4 regions of the Bradyrhizobium sp. BR 10261 genome follow, and region 1 is predicted to be linked to each of the others. Evidence: predicted binding sites of a transcription regulator. Region 1 holds the regulator's gene; each other region holds the start of a gene.
The links. Region 1 encodes LexA, which represses DNA repair genes until DNA is damaged. Its sites were predicted from a motif close to TGTTCNNNNTGTGTTCNG; they were not measured.

Region 1 (3,506 bases):
GATCAGGGCGAAGAAGGACAATTTCCTGCTGAAGGAGTGGCTTGCAGCGGACGCTGATCCACGCGATGCGGCGAGCAGCTCGCTCGGCGACGGCGTGTCGTGCGACGATGCCGGCTGCGTGACGCCGCTTGCCGACGGCCACATGGTCGCGCTGGCGCTCCGCATCGACGCGCTGGCTGATGATTGCAGTCGCGCGGCCCTGGTGGTGACGGCAAAGCCTGCGCCGCCGGATTGCACCGGGATGGTGATCGATCGGCCGCGTCTGGCGAGCCAGGGCGCGCTAGCGCTGACACGTCGCGGCGATGGCTTTGCCATTGCGGCGGCGAGGGCGAGAGGCGCAAACCGCCCCTGGTCGCCGGCGGCGGCCGGCGATGGAGATTTCGAAGGGACCCTCATGCCGCGGTCCGCAGCTCCGCGCGCCAAGGACGCAACACCGTCCGAGGCCGATCTTCAGGCCGAGGATTGAGGCATGATCCGGAAAAGTCTGTAGCGGTCCTCCGGCGCGACAAACGCGAAAACGCGTTTGCGCGGAGATCATGCCCAAATTAGGCCGGTTCAACCGATCGGCAGGACCGGAGGTGTCGGCTGTCTGTCGGCGGCAACTTGCGGCTTGTGCTCGCGCTCACCGAGCGGCTGGGTCACCGGCAGTTGCAGCACGGTTGCGCGCTGGCCTTCGACGAGCTGGGTCACCAGCACGTATTTGCCATCGGGGAATTCGATCGCGTCGTGATGACGATCGGGAATGTGCGGATCGACCTTGCCGAACTTGCCGACGCGCGAATTGATAGTGCGCGTCCAGATCCACCTGTTGTCGTAGCGGACGTTGTCGGCGAAGGCGAGCTCCGTTCCCGGCAGCAGGCAGACCGCGACCGACATGTCGGCTTCGGAGGCGAAGCCGCGCGTCGAGGTGCCGCGGAAGGTTGTCGTGACGATCGTCTCGCCGACTTCTGCGGGACGCGTCGCGACGGCATGCAAGCTATAGTCACACATCGGGTGCTCCTCATCAGCGATAGAGCACCCGCGCCTCTTCTGAGGCGCAGGCCTCTATCAGAGTGGAAGCCTGCGATCATATGCCATGTTGGGGGCAAATCTGCGGCTTGAGTCTGCAGGCTGCCATCACAATTTCTTTTTCAGATGTCCGAGGAACAAAGGCTGCTTCCGTGCATTCCGAGAGCTTCTTCGTTAGCGCCCAGCCGGTGCCGACCAACCCGAATAAGGCCAGGCCGGCTGCGCCTGTTGCCCGACGGCGTTGCGGGCATTGCGGAATTGTTCGTTCGTCGCCTGTGGCGACCTGCGAACGTGATGCTGCGGCTGCGCAGCGAAGGTTTGCGACGCTGATATTGCGATCAGCGCCATCGCGACGGTACTCAGAATGATCTTACGCATGGCGGTCTCCTCGGTCTCGCAAGGCCTGCGAAGCGATGCGTGCTTCGTCATGGCGTGCCGGGGATGTAGCGCGGGAGAGGTGGCCGGATAATCTGGAGAAAACCAGAAAAACTATCCAGCCGGAGCGGACAATCGTCCGCTTCAACCTTGAGGGCGCGCTTGCCAGGTGGCGGCGTGCGCCGCGTTCAGTATTTGCGGTACAGCCCGATCAGCTTGCCCTGGATCTTGACCCGGTTGGGCGGCAGAATCCGGACCTCGTAGGCGGCGTTTGCCGGCTCGAGCGCGATCGAGGCGCCGCGGCGGCGGAAACGCTTGAGCGTGGCTTCCTCGTCGTCGATCAGGGCCACCACGATATCGCCGGTGTCGCAGCTCTCGTTGCGCTGGATCAGCGCCATGTCGCCGTCGAGAATGCCGGCATCGACCATGGAATCACCGCGGACTTCGAGCGCGTAGTGCTCGCCCGCGCCGAGCATGTCGGGCGGGACGCTGATGGTGTGGCTGCGCGTCTGCAAGGCCTCGATCGGCGTACCGGCCGCGATCCGGCCCATCACGGGAACTGCGACAGGGCGTTCGCCCTCATCGACGGGCGGGCTCGACATCGTGCGCACCTTGCCGAGATTGCCCTCGATGACGCTCGGCGTGAAGCCGCGACGGCTGCCGGCAGCCGCCTGGAGTTCAGGCAGCTTGATCACTTCGATGGCGCGGGCCCGGTTGGGCAGGCGGCGGATGAAGCCGCGCTCCTCAAGCGCGGTGATCAGGCGATGGATGCCCGACTTGGAGCGCAGGTCGAGCGCATCCTTCATCTCGTCGAAGGAGGGCGGCACGCCGCTTTCCTTCAATCGCTCGCTGATGAACCGCAGGAGCTCGTATTGTTTGCGCGTTAACATCTCGACCAAAATCCCCCTGACGATGTCGCTCGATTCCGAGACGCTGAATTCAGCAGTAAGCCGCTACATGCTCGAAACAAATCATGAACGGACCCTATATGTTCGATACATGTTCCGCAACTGCTTAATTTACCGTGAACGCGACAAAGTTCGCGGAACAGTTGCGTCGGCGCGCTCACTCCGGCAGTCGCAAGACCTCGCAAGGCGTGCCGGAAGCGGCCTTCGCTGCGAACGGCGCGCGCACGAGAAGTGCCTGTGCCGCAGCGAGATTCGCCAACAGTGAGGAATCCTGGTGGTTGACGGGAAGAGCGACGAGCGTGCCGTCGTCCCGCGTCTCCAGACGCGCACGCAGATAATCCTCGCGCTGGTCATTGGCCCCGAGGTCGCGACCGAGCACGGCGCGTTCGCGGCGATGATGAATCATTGAGCGGCCCGACAGCGCGCGAATCAGCGGCACCAGAAACAGGAAGCCGCAGACGTAGGATGACACGGGATTGCCGGGCAGGCCGATGACGCGCATCGGCCCGAGCTGCCCGTTCATCATCGGCTTGCCCGGCCGCATCGCGATCTTCCAGAACGCCATCGAGATACCTTCGTGCCGAAGCGCCTGCTGCACCAGATCGTGGTCACCGACAGACGCTCCGCCGGTCGTGATCAGGATGTCGGCGCCGGATTCGCGGGCGCGGCGGATGCCCGAGGTCGTGGCGGCAAGCGTGTCGGCGGCGACGCCGAGATCGATGGTGTCGGCACCCTCGCTGCGGGCGAGGGCGTGCAGGGCGTAGCCATTGGAATAGACGATCTGGCCGGGGCCGGGTGTCGAGCCCGGCATCACCAGCTCGTCGCCGGTTGCGAGAATCGCGACCTTAGGACGGCGATGAACGCTCAGCTGCGGATGGTTCATGCCCGCGGCGAGCGCAAGGTCCCGATCGGTGAGCCGTGCGCCCTTGCGCAGGAGCACGTCGCCCTCGCGGAAGTCGATCCCGGCGGGGCGAATGTGCCGCCCGGCGACGGCGGCTTCCTTGATCGTGATGCGCTTGCCGTCCGCGATGGTGTCCTCCTGGATCACGACCGCATCGGCGCCGGCGGGAACGACGCCGCCGGTGAAGATCCGGACGGCTTCGCCGGCACCGACCGTTCCCGCAAATGGGCGGCCGGCTGCAACCTCGCCGACCACCGTGAGCTGCGCATCAACCTTCGCAGCATCAGCCGCGCGAACGGCATAACCATCCATCG
Region 2 (3,506 bases), on a different contig from region 1:
GCAGCGAAGGCTGCTTTCCCGACGGCGTCTCGCGCACCGACAAATATTGGTGCCCGGTGGGCCGCGTCGACAACGTCTATGGCGACCGCAATCTGGTGTGCTCCTGCCCGCCGGTGAGCGATTACGCGCAAGCTGCGGAGTAAGCTTCGTAGGGTGGGCAAAGCGAAAGCGTGCCCACCACCACCCGCCACGTTGAAAGATGGTGGGCACGGCGCAAGTGCGCCTTTGCCCACCCTACGGCTGGTGTGCTCCTGCCGGCCGGTGAGCGATTACGCGCAAGCTGCGGAGTAAGCTTCGTAGGGTGGGTTAGCAGGCGGCTGCGCAAAGCGCAGTCGTCGGCGTAACCCACCAACTCTGCTTCCGCACAGACGAACAATGGTGGGTTACGCCGAGCGGTTTGCGCTTCGCGCAAGCCGCGCGGCTAACCCACCCTACGGCCCTGAACGCGCAACTAGGGCGCCACTAACGCGCCTCATCACGCCCCCTGGTCACTCCAGCGCAAAAAGAAACGGGCACTGACGACGTCGGCAACTCAACGTCCTCAGCGCCCGCTCCTCGCGGAAACTTCTCGCTTTAAGGCTTACTCGTCCGCCGGCTCCTCGCCGTCGGCGTCGCTCTCGGGCGTGCCGGCCAAAATCTGCTCCGAGATCAAGCCGGAGTTCTGGCGGATTGCGGTCTCGATCTTGGCGGTGATGTCCGGGTTGGACTTCAGGAACGCTTTCGAGTTCTCGCGGCCCTGGCCGAGGCGCTGGCTGTCATAGGAGAACCAGGCGCCGGACTTTTCGACGATGCCGGCCTTGACGCCCAGATCGAGGATCTCGCCCATCTTGGAGACGCCCTCGCCGTACATGATGTCGAACTCGACCTGCTTGAAGGGCGGCGCCAGCTTGTTCTTCACCACCTTCACACGCGTCGTGTTGCCGACCACTTCGTCGCGCTCCTTGATCGCGCCGATGCGGCGGATGTCGAGGCGGACGGAAGCGTAGAACTTCAGCGCGTTGCCGCCGGTCGTGGTTTCGGGCGAGCCGTACATCACACCGATCTTCATGCGGATCTGGTTGATGAAGATCACCATGGTGTTGGACTTGTTGATCGAGGCCGTCAGCTTGCGCAGCGCCTGGCTCATCAACCGCGCTTGAAGACCCGGCAGCGCATCACCCATCTCGCCTTCGAGCTCGGCCTTCGGCACCAGGGCCGCGACCGAATCGACCACCAGCACGTCCACCGCGCCCGAGCGCACCAACGTGTCGCAGATTTCCAGCGCCTGCTCGCCGGTGTCGGGCTGGGAGATCAAGAGCTCGTCGATGTTGACCCCGAGCTTGCGGGCATAGACCGGGTCGAGCGCGTGCTCGGCGTCGATGAAGGCGCAGATACCGCCCTTCTTCTGGGCTTCCGCCACCGTGTGCAGCGCCAGCGTGGTTTTTCCTGAGGATTCCGGCCCGTAGATCTCGACGATGCGCCCCTTGGGCAGGCCGCCGATGCCGAGCGCGATATCGAGCCCGAGCGAGCCTGACGACACTGCCTCGATGTCCATCGAACGGTCGTTCTTGCCGAGCTTCATCACCGAGCCCTTGCCGAACTGACGCTCGATCTGGGAGAGCGCGGCAGCCAGAGCTTTACTCTTGTCCATGGAAGATCCTTCGACGATACGCAGGGCAGTGGTGGACATTGGGTCGTGCTCCTTATGGCGAGGATTCGGGTGCGGGACAAACGATTGGCGCGGCGGATCGTCGATAAAAGCAATGTACACTATTTGTTCTAGGTTCGCAATATGTTCTTTTCAGATTTGGAGGGGCTGGCCGTATTAGGCCGGCACAAGTTTGGGACTGCCCTCATCCGCCTTTGCGAATGCCGGAATCGAAAGGGGCCACCTCGCGATGGCCCCTTGCCGGTTGCAATAATTGTTCGGGATCAAATTCCAGCCCCGGCCCACGTATTTCTACCGAGATCGTGGAGGATGTGAAGTCCGTTAAACTGCGGTGTTCCGGCAGGGGAACATGAGGCGTCCTATTTCCCGAAATGAGCTTTCGGCGCTCTTCTGACACATGATGTGTATCAAAGACGGAAGAGCCGTTCTGCCGTCATAATTTCGCAATGCTTCGGCACAGAACTTTTCTGTGGCCGCGGGCGTTTCCTTGAGAACGGCGCCGCGACAGTCGGGGATCGGGTCATGACGGAAGATGCGCACCATGATGCGAGCAGGCGCAATCAGCTGCGCGCGGCCGCGCTCGAGGAGATGCTGAAGTTCGAGCGCAGGGAAAGCGAGTTCCGCAAGAAGGACCGCGAGGAGCGCGCCGCCGATCTGCATCTGCCCCTGGACGAGATCAAGGTGCACTAAGGATAAGGCCACGCGAAACGAGCCGCTGCCTACTGTGCATGGGGTTGTTTTCGCAGCTATGGCGGCGCGTGCCGCTCGGGCTGGCCTACATCACCGCCAGCAGCACGATGCCGATCACCAACACCACGAAGCCAGCCGCCGTCGCGGCGGCGAATGACCGCTCAACCTTGTCCATGATGCCACCCCGCTATCGGCGCGCCACGTATCCCCCATGGCTTCGCCGTGCGCGGTAAGTGTCGCCAACGCTTGTGTCTGAAGTTATGCGCGGAGATGTCTGAATTGGGACGCGACTGCTCCAGCGTCGGTTGGCCCGGTGGACCAACAGCGAGCCTCCATGCCCAGTCGCCGATCCGTTCTGTCAGGCTGTCGTAAGCTGAGCGGGCTAGGGTCATTTGGCTATGGTGTTGCAGCCCAGCACCTCAGCCTCCAATAACCTTCTACCCGCCCGGCTCTCCCCTGGCGGGTTTTTTTTCGCGCGTGAGCGCATGTCGCGCGATTCCGTGGTTCTCCTGCCATGAACAGAGTTCCTGGTCGTAAGGCCGAGATCGTCGGCCTCGACTTTCGCAATCTGATTTCGCATGCTTCGAGCTGCGCGCGCTTTCAGGATCTTCGTGAATTTTCCTCCACTTAACGGCAAATTTCGCTTGTCGGCGGACTATTCTCACGCCCAACATGTTTGCGCACATGGATAGGTGAATCGTGGAGGTGACCATGAATCACAGGGGCGTAGAGTTCACGGTTGCAAAGACGGCGATCCCGGGTGTGTGGCAATGGCAGTTCCGGATCGGCGACGAAACCAAGACAGGTAAGACCGAGACGAAGATCGACCTCCTGGCGATCCGTCGGGTGCAGTTACGCATCGATCGGGAACTGAAGGCCATCGGGCGCAAGACGGCATGAACCGGCTGGGTTGACCCGAAACCGGGACGACTAGTCCGCGCTGGGCAACCGCCGCATGGTGAATTCGATGTCGCCGCCGGGCAATTCGCGCCAGGTTTCGACCTCGCTCATGTAACCGGCTTTCGGATAGCGCGCGAAAAAGGCCTGCGCCCTTGCTCTTGCCGCGGCGCGCGGCAGGGTGAAGCTCTCGCGCAGATAGCCGTCGCCGGCCGGCGAGCTCGATGCAGCGGCCGGTTTGCGCCGGCGCGCCATCCGCTCGGCGAGGTCC
Region 3 (3,506 bases), on a different contig from region 1:
TGTCATCAGGCTGGCGCTGGCGGCTGTTGGCGGGCTGGTTTGGGTGTGGGGAACGCAGCCGGCGGCGGCGCAGGGCAAGCTCGAGGCGCAATATGAGGCGACGCTGTCAGGCATTCCGGTCGGCCGCGGCGCCTGGAATATCGATATCCAGGACGACGTGTTTTCCGCGGCGGCTAGCGGCGGCACCATAGGCATTCTGAAATCCTTCGCCGGCGGGTCCGGCACCGGCGCCTCGCAAGGCCGCGTCGTCAATGGCGCGCTGGTCGCCTCCGCCTACCAGGCCTCCACCACCACCTCGAAGAAGACCGAAGAGATCCACATCACCCTGGACAAGGGCAATGTGAAGGATTTTGGCATTATCCCGGAGCCGCCTGTTGATCCCGATCGCATCGTCGTCACCGAGGCGCATCGCCGCGGCGTGTTCGATCCGATGACGGCCTCGCTGGTGCGCGTGCCTGGAAACGGCGATCCGCTGTCGCCCGAGGCCTGCCACGGCTCAGCGCCGGTGTTCGACAGCCGCATGCGCTACGAGCTCAAGCTCGATTTCAAGCGCATGGAGACCGTGAAGGCGGAGAAGGGCTATCGCGGCCCGGTTGTGGTCTGCGCGCTCTATTTCGTGCCCGTGGCCGGCTACATTCCTGACCGCCCCGTGATCAAATACCTCGCCGCCCAGCGCAACATCGAGATCGCGCTCGCCCCGGTCGCGGGCACGCGGATCCTGGTTCCGTTCTGGCTGAAGGTCCCGACCCCGCTCGGCCCCGCCATGCTGGAAGCCACCAGCTTCATCACCACAGCCCAGCCGCCAAGAGTGGCGAAGACGCAGTAGGCCGCGCTGCGCACCCCGCCCACCGCCGTCATTCCGGGGCGCGCCCCTTGGCGCGAACCCGGAATCCATGGGGCCGCAGAGTCCGCCGCGCGATGGATTCCGGGCTCGTCGCTTGCGCTCCGCCCCGGAATGACGGATGGAGACGCGCTGCACGCGATATCAATGACTTACCTACTGTGCATGGGGTTGTTTTGGCGACATGCCTCGGAGGGCCACCATTTGTCGCGAATCCATTTGACTCCGCCCCGATTCTGATTCGACTCGACGCCATCCCCAACTTAAGGGTTTCCGCCCCCACATCGTCGCTTGTGCGGCACCCCAAAACTCCATCTAGTGCACACGCAAAACGAGTCCCACGACACCTTGCGTGAACGGAACGGGACTCACCTGGGAGTCAGCGATTCGGCCGCGATTCGTTCTAGAGTCGTTCCGAAGCTTAAGGGATGAGGAAAAAGCGTCGCAAAGTGAGACAGTTGGGCGGGATTTGGGGAAGCCGCTTCCACCACACACTCGGTGTCATCGCCCGGCCAGTGCGCAATTGCGCACTAGGACCGGGCGATCCAGTACGCCGAGGCGGTTGTAGGTGAGCCGATGGGCTGCGGCGTACTGGATGCCCCGGTCAAGCCGGGGCATGACAGCGGTGCACCCCTTCGCCTCATCACGCCCTGACTTTCGCCCAATCAGCCATTACCTATTCCGGCAGACATGGCCTTTCCTCCCTCCCCCTTCGCTTCCGAGCGCGTGCCCGGCGCTGGCGTCACTGCGGTGCTCGGGCCGACCAACACCGGCAAGACCCATCTCGCCATCGAACGGATGCTGGCGCATTCGTCAGGGCTGATCGGCCTGCCGCTGCGCCTGCTGGCGCGCGAGGTCTATAACAAGATCGTCGCCCGCGTCGGCCCCGAGGCCGTCGCGCTGGTCACCGGCGAGGAGAAGATCAAGCCCAGGAGCCCGCGCTACTGGGTCTCGACCGTCGAGGCGATGCCGCGCGATCTGGATGTCTCCTTCCTCGCCGTCGACGAGATCCAGATCGCCTCCGATCTCGAGCGCGGCCACGTCTTCACCGACCGCATCCTCAACCGTCGCGGACGCGACGAGACGCTGCTGCTGGGCGCCGCCACGATGCGCCCGATCATCGAGCGCCTCTTGCCGGGCGTCTCCATGATCACCCGTCCCAGGCTGTCGCAGCTGGAATTCGCCGGCGACCGCAAGATCACGCGCCAGCCGCGCCGCACGGCGATCGTCGCCTTCTCCGCCGACGAGGTCTACGCCATCGCCGAGCTGATCCGCCGCCAGCACGGCGGCGCCGCCGTGGTGCTGGGCTCGCTCTCGCCGCGCACCCGCAACGCGCAGGTGGCGATGTTCCAGAACGGCGATGTCGATTATCTCGTCGCCACCGATGCTGTCGGCATGGGCCTCAATCTCGACGTCGACCACGTCGCCTTCGCCTCCGACCGAAAGTTCGACGGCTTTCAGTTCCGAAGGCTCACGCCGGCCGAGTTCGCGCAAATCGCCGGCCGTGCGGGGCGCGCCACGCGCAACGGCACCTTCGGCACCACGGGCCGCTGCGGCCCGTTCGAGCCGGAGCTCGTGAATGCGCTCCAGAACCACATTTTCGATCCCGTGAAGATGCTGCAATGGCGCAACTCGAAGCTGGATTTCTCTTCCCTCGGCGCGCTCCAGGTCTCGCTCAACCTCGCCCCCGGCCACGAGACGCTGACGCGCGCGCCGATCGCCGAGGACATGCGCGTGCTCGACCACGCCGCCCGCGACGTCGAGGTGCGCGATATCGCGCATGGCAAGGCGGCCGTGGAGCGGCTCTGGGAGGCCTGCCAGGTCCCGGACTACCGGAAACTGTCGCCTGCGGCCCATGCCGAGCTGGTGACGACGCTCTACGGCTTCCTGATGCGGAAGGGCTGCATCCCCGATTCCTGGTTCGCGGCCCAGGTCGACCAGGCCGACCGCGTCGACGGCGACATCGACACGCTATCGGCTCGAATCGCGCAGATCCGCACCTGGACCTTCGTCGCCAACCGCCCGGACTGGCTGAAAGACCCCGATCGCTGGCAGGGGATCGCCCGGGAGGTCGAAAATAAATTATCGGATGCGCTCCATGAACGCTTGACGGAGCGTTTCGTTGATCGCCGGACCAGTGTATTGATGCGCCGCCTGCGGGAGAACACGAGCTTGAATACGGAAATCGGCAAGACCGGCGAAGTTATCGTCGAAGGCCATGTCATCGGCCGCCTCGATGGCTTCACCTTTGCACCGGATGCGGCGGAAGCCGGCTCCGATGCGAAAGCCTTGCAGGCTGCCGCGCAAGCGGTGCTCGCCGGCGAGATCAATACGCGAGCCGAAAAACTCGGCAACGCGCCGGACGATCAGTTCGTGCTGACCTCCGACGGCACCATCCGCTGGACCGGCGACGCCGTGGCGCGGCTGACGGCCGCAGAGGAGGCGCTGCATCCGCGCATCCGCATCATCTCCGATGAGCGCCTCACCGGCGCTCCCCGCGAGAAGGTGCAGGCGCGGCTCGACCTCTGGCTCAAGACGCATATCGAAAAGCTGCTCGGGCCGATGTTCGAGCTGTCCAAGGCCGAGGACGTCACCGGCATTGCCCGCGGCATCGCCTATCAGCTGGTCGAGGCGCTGGGTGTGCTCGAGCGCCCCAGAATCGCGA
Region 4 (3,506 bases), on a different contig from region 1:
AGATCGGCAGCCGAAGCGGCGCCGGTGAGGGTGATCAGAGCGGCCGAAGCCAACAAAACCTTCTTCATTTTCAACTTATCCCAGTCCCAGTTTCTGTTGTTGCCTTCCGCAAGATCGGAAGGGCATCGGACGCTGCGGTCCAAATGGTGCCGTGCTTACACCACGAAAGCTGCAAGCTGCGTCTCTCAAAAGCCACAACAAATACAAATGTAAGAATGGCTGACCCATGGTTCCCGTCGGGAACAGAAAAGCGAAAGGCCGGCACGAGGCCGGCCTTTATTCTCAAACGAATTCAGGTGGATCAGTATTTCGCGATGACCGGGCCGCCCCAGCGATAATTGACGCGGACAAGACCCATGTCGACATTCTGGCTGATGCGATCGGTCTGGAATGCGGTGCCACCGGGCGCGTTGAGCGTCAGAGTCCTGCTGCCCAGGAAGATGTGGTCGTACTCAACGCCCACCGACCAGTTCGGCGCGAAGCCGAACTCGAGGCCGGCGCCAACCGTGCCGCCCCAGCGGTTGTCGCTGGCCGAGGCGAGCAGGGTGCCGGCTCCGACGAATCCGGGCGCGGTGTAGATATTATACTTGTCGGCAACCACGGCACCGCCGCCCTTCACGTAGAACAGCACGTTGTTCCAGGCGTATCCGACCTGGCCCGTGATCAGGCCGAAGGCGTCGATCTTCGAGCGGTTGCGCTGGGTCGGGATGAGGGTGCTGATATTGTCGCCGGAGAAGTCGGCCCAGTTGCCCTGGCCTTCGAGGCCGAACACCCAGTTGGCCGATTGCCAGCGATAGCCGATCTGGCCGCCGACCGTGCCGCCCGTGGCATTGTGGCAGCCCTCGCCGAACAGCGTGCCGGTGGTCGGCGCGACGAAGTCCCAGCATTTGTGGCTCCATCCGCCACCGCCGTTGATGCCGATGTAGAAGCCGCTCCAGTCATAAATGGTGGCGACCATCGGCGGCGGCGCCTTGGTGTAGGGACGCGCCGCAAGATCGGCAGCACTCGCCGGTGCTGACAAGCCCAAGGCAACAATACCAATTGTACCAAACAGAATTTTCTTCATTGCAGTCTCCCCAGTGTCGTCCGCTCCAGTCGTCCCCTGAAGCGGTCAATCAGGCGCGACGCCCATCATCAACCAATTGCGACTCAACCGTAGTCGAATCGGGGGGCCGAGTCCGTCTCTGGAATGCAACAGTCGCTGGGCAATTCATCCGGGCGTAACCTAATGAATGTTAAGCATTTTCCTGCCTGCACCGGTTCCAATTCACGCCGACGTGCATAGCGGCATGAGTCGCTCTTTGCACGCTTGGGTCGCGCGATTTCGAGGGGAACAAATCTGGAACGAATGTTCGGCCGATGCTATATGTGGGGATAACCGAGGGTGTACCGGGCCGAGCGGCCCCTGTAAGCGTATAGGGTCGGCTCAACAGGCGGCGGCGCGGGCGCCTTTTTCGAAATTCAGCGGCATTTGGAGTGGAGAGCGGCGATGGCGGGAAGCGTCAACAAGGTCATTCTGGTCGGAAATCTCGGCAAGGATCCGGAAATCCGCCGCACCCAGGACGGGCGGCCGATCGCGAATCTGAGCATCGCGACCTCCGAGACCTGGCGCGACAAGAACAGTGGCGAACGCAAGGAAAAGACCGAGTGGCACCGCGTCGTGATCTTCAATGAAGGGCTCTGCAAGGTCGCCGAACAGTACCTGAAGAAGGGCGCCAAGGTTTACATCGAGGGTGCGCTCCAGACGCGCAAATGGACCGATCAGAGCGGCGTCGAGAAGTACTCCACCGAGGTCGTACTGCAGGGCTTCAACTCGACCCTGACGATGCTCGACGGCCGCGGCGGTGGCGGAGGAGGCGGCAGCTTCGGCGATGAGGGCGGCGGCGATTTCGGCTCGTCCGGTCCGGTCAGCAGCGCACCGCGCCGCCCCGTGGCCGCCGGCGGCGGTGGCCGCAACAATGATATGGACGACGATATCCCGTTCTAGGGCCGAGCCGGGTTTTTGCGCCGCCTTTGCATCGCTCGCCTAAAGAGGCAGATTTTCTTACCAATTGGCGGGCCAAGCTCGGCTTTTCGGGCTGGCCTGATGTGTTGCCTCAAGCCTTGACCAGGCACGATGTGAATTGTGGTCGGGCCGTTCAGCCCGATCCATCTATTGTCGATCTTCACGCTGGTCATGCTGCCGCTCGCGGTCTGGCGGGCGCATGCCCACCGCCTGACCGATCACCGGCGGATCATGATCCTGATGTTTGCAGGAGCGCTGGTGGTGGCGGGACTGTTCACCCTGCTGCCAAGGCGCATCATGAACCACGTGGTTTTCGGGACTTGAGCGCTGGTTCCCGGCGGCTCGCCCAGACCACGACCCTGAGGTGCCGAGCTGGGCGTAAGCCTCTGGAAAAACAGTCGGAAAAAGCGCTGTCCTGTCCCCCCGCAAGGGTGGTTATCGGGGCCTCGATGCGCTATATGATTCCCAGATAAAACCTCACCGGATTCCCCCTTGGCTGACGACGACAACAAGCCCGGCGACCAGCCGGCGCAACCCTCGGACATTCGCCCCGTCTCGATCTACGAGGAGATGAAAAAGTCCTACCTCGATTACGCCATGAGCGTGATCGTGTCGCGCGCACTGCCCGATGCGCGCGACGGGTTGAAGCCCGTGCACCGCCGCATCCTCTACGCGATGAACAATCGCGGCGACACGCCGGACAAGAAGCACAAGAAGTCCGCCGGTGCCGTCGGTGAAGTCATGGGTAAGTACCATCCCCATGGCGACCAGGCGATCTACGACGCATTGGTGCGCATGGCGCAGGACTTCTCGATGCGCGCCCCCCTGATCGACGGACAGGGCAATTTCGGCTCGGTCGACGGCGATCCGCCCGCGGCGATGCGCTACACCGAATCCCGCCTGACCAAGATCGCGCTCAAGCTCCTCGAGGATATCGACGACGACACGGTCGATTTCCAAGACAATTATGACGGCTCCGAGCGCGAGCCTGTGGTTCTGCCGGCTCGGTTCCCGAACCTTCTGGTCAACGGCGCCGGCGGCATCGCTGTCGGCATGGCGACCAACATCCCGCCGCACAATCTCGGCGAGGTCATCGACGCCTGCGTGGCGCTGATCGACAATCCGTCGCTGAGCATCGACGAGCTCAACAACATCATCCCGGGCCCGGATTTCCCGACCGGCGGCATCATCCTCGGACGCCAGGGCATCCGCAGCGCCTATCATCTCGGCCGCGGCTCCATCGTGATGCGTGGCAAGGTCACCTTCGAGACCATCCGCAAGGAGCGCGAGGCGATCGTCATCACCGAGATCCCGTATCAGGTGAACAAGGCGACGATGGTCGAGCGCATCGCCGAGCTCTATAAGGAAAAGAAGATCGAGGGCATCTCCGATCTGCGCGACGAATCCGACCGCGACGGCTATCGCGTCGTCGTCGAGCTCAAGCGCGACGCCGTGCCCGACGTGGTGCTGAACCAGCTCTACAAGTTCACGCCGCTGCAGA

Region 2: recA (recombinase RecA) is a predicted target of LexA. The motif match lies at 1,762-1,779, and genes of this name have one in related genera.
Region 3: HYH07_RS04240 (helicase-related protein) is a predicted target of LexA. The motif match lies at 1,241-1,258, and genes of this name have one in related genera.
Region 4: HYH07_RS21115 (single-stranded DNA-binding protein) is a predicted target of LexA. The motif match lies at 1,330-1,347, and genes of this name have one in related genera.

The regions. Positions count from the first base shown of each region.
Region 1 covers NZ_JACOFQ010000031.1:73,867-77,372, reverse strand. Annotated here, with positions in the region: gene HYH07_RS29350 (ComEC/Rec2 family competence protein) at 1-466, shown strand, start outside; gene HYH07_RS29345 (hypothetical protein) at 556-990, opposite strand; gene HYH07_RS29340 (hypothetical protein) at 1,183-1,386, opposite strand; gene lexA (transcriptional repressor LexA) at 1,572-2,273, opposite strand; gene glp (gephyrin-like molybdotransferase Glp) at 2,449-3,506, opposite strand, start outside.
Region 2 covers NZ_JACOFQ010000010.1:38,810-42,315, forward strand. Annotated here, with positions in the region: gene gcvP (aminomethyl-transferring glycine dehydrogenase) at 1-143, shown strand, start outside; gene recA (recombinase RecA) at 581-1,669, opposite strand; gene HYH07_RS13590 (hypothetical protein) at 2,171-2,338, shown strand; gene HYH07_RS13595 (hypothetical protein) at 3,050-3,238, shown strand; gene HYH07_RS13600 (hypothetical protein) at 3,269-3,506, opposite strand, start outside.
Region 3 covers NZ_JACOFQ010000003.1:85,599-89,104, forward strand. Annotated here, with positions in the region: gene HYH07_RS04235 (DUF3108 domain-containing protein) at 17-826, shown strand; gene HYH07_RS04240 (helicase-related protein) at 1,532-3,506, shown strand, end outside.
Region 4 covers NZ_JACOFQ010000018.1:7,217-10,722, forward strand. Annotated here, with positions in the region: gene HYH07_RS21105 (outer membrane protein) at 1-68, opposite strand, end outside; gene HYH07_RS21110 (outer membrane protein) at 302-1,066, opposite strand; gene HYH07_RS21115 (single-stranded DNA-binding protein) at 1,490-1,987, shown strand; partial or broken gene HYH07_RS21120 (hypothetical protein) at 2,126-2,329, shown strand; gene gyrA (DNA gyrase subunit A) at 2,498-3,506, shown strand, end outside.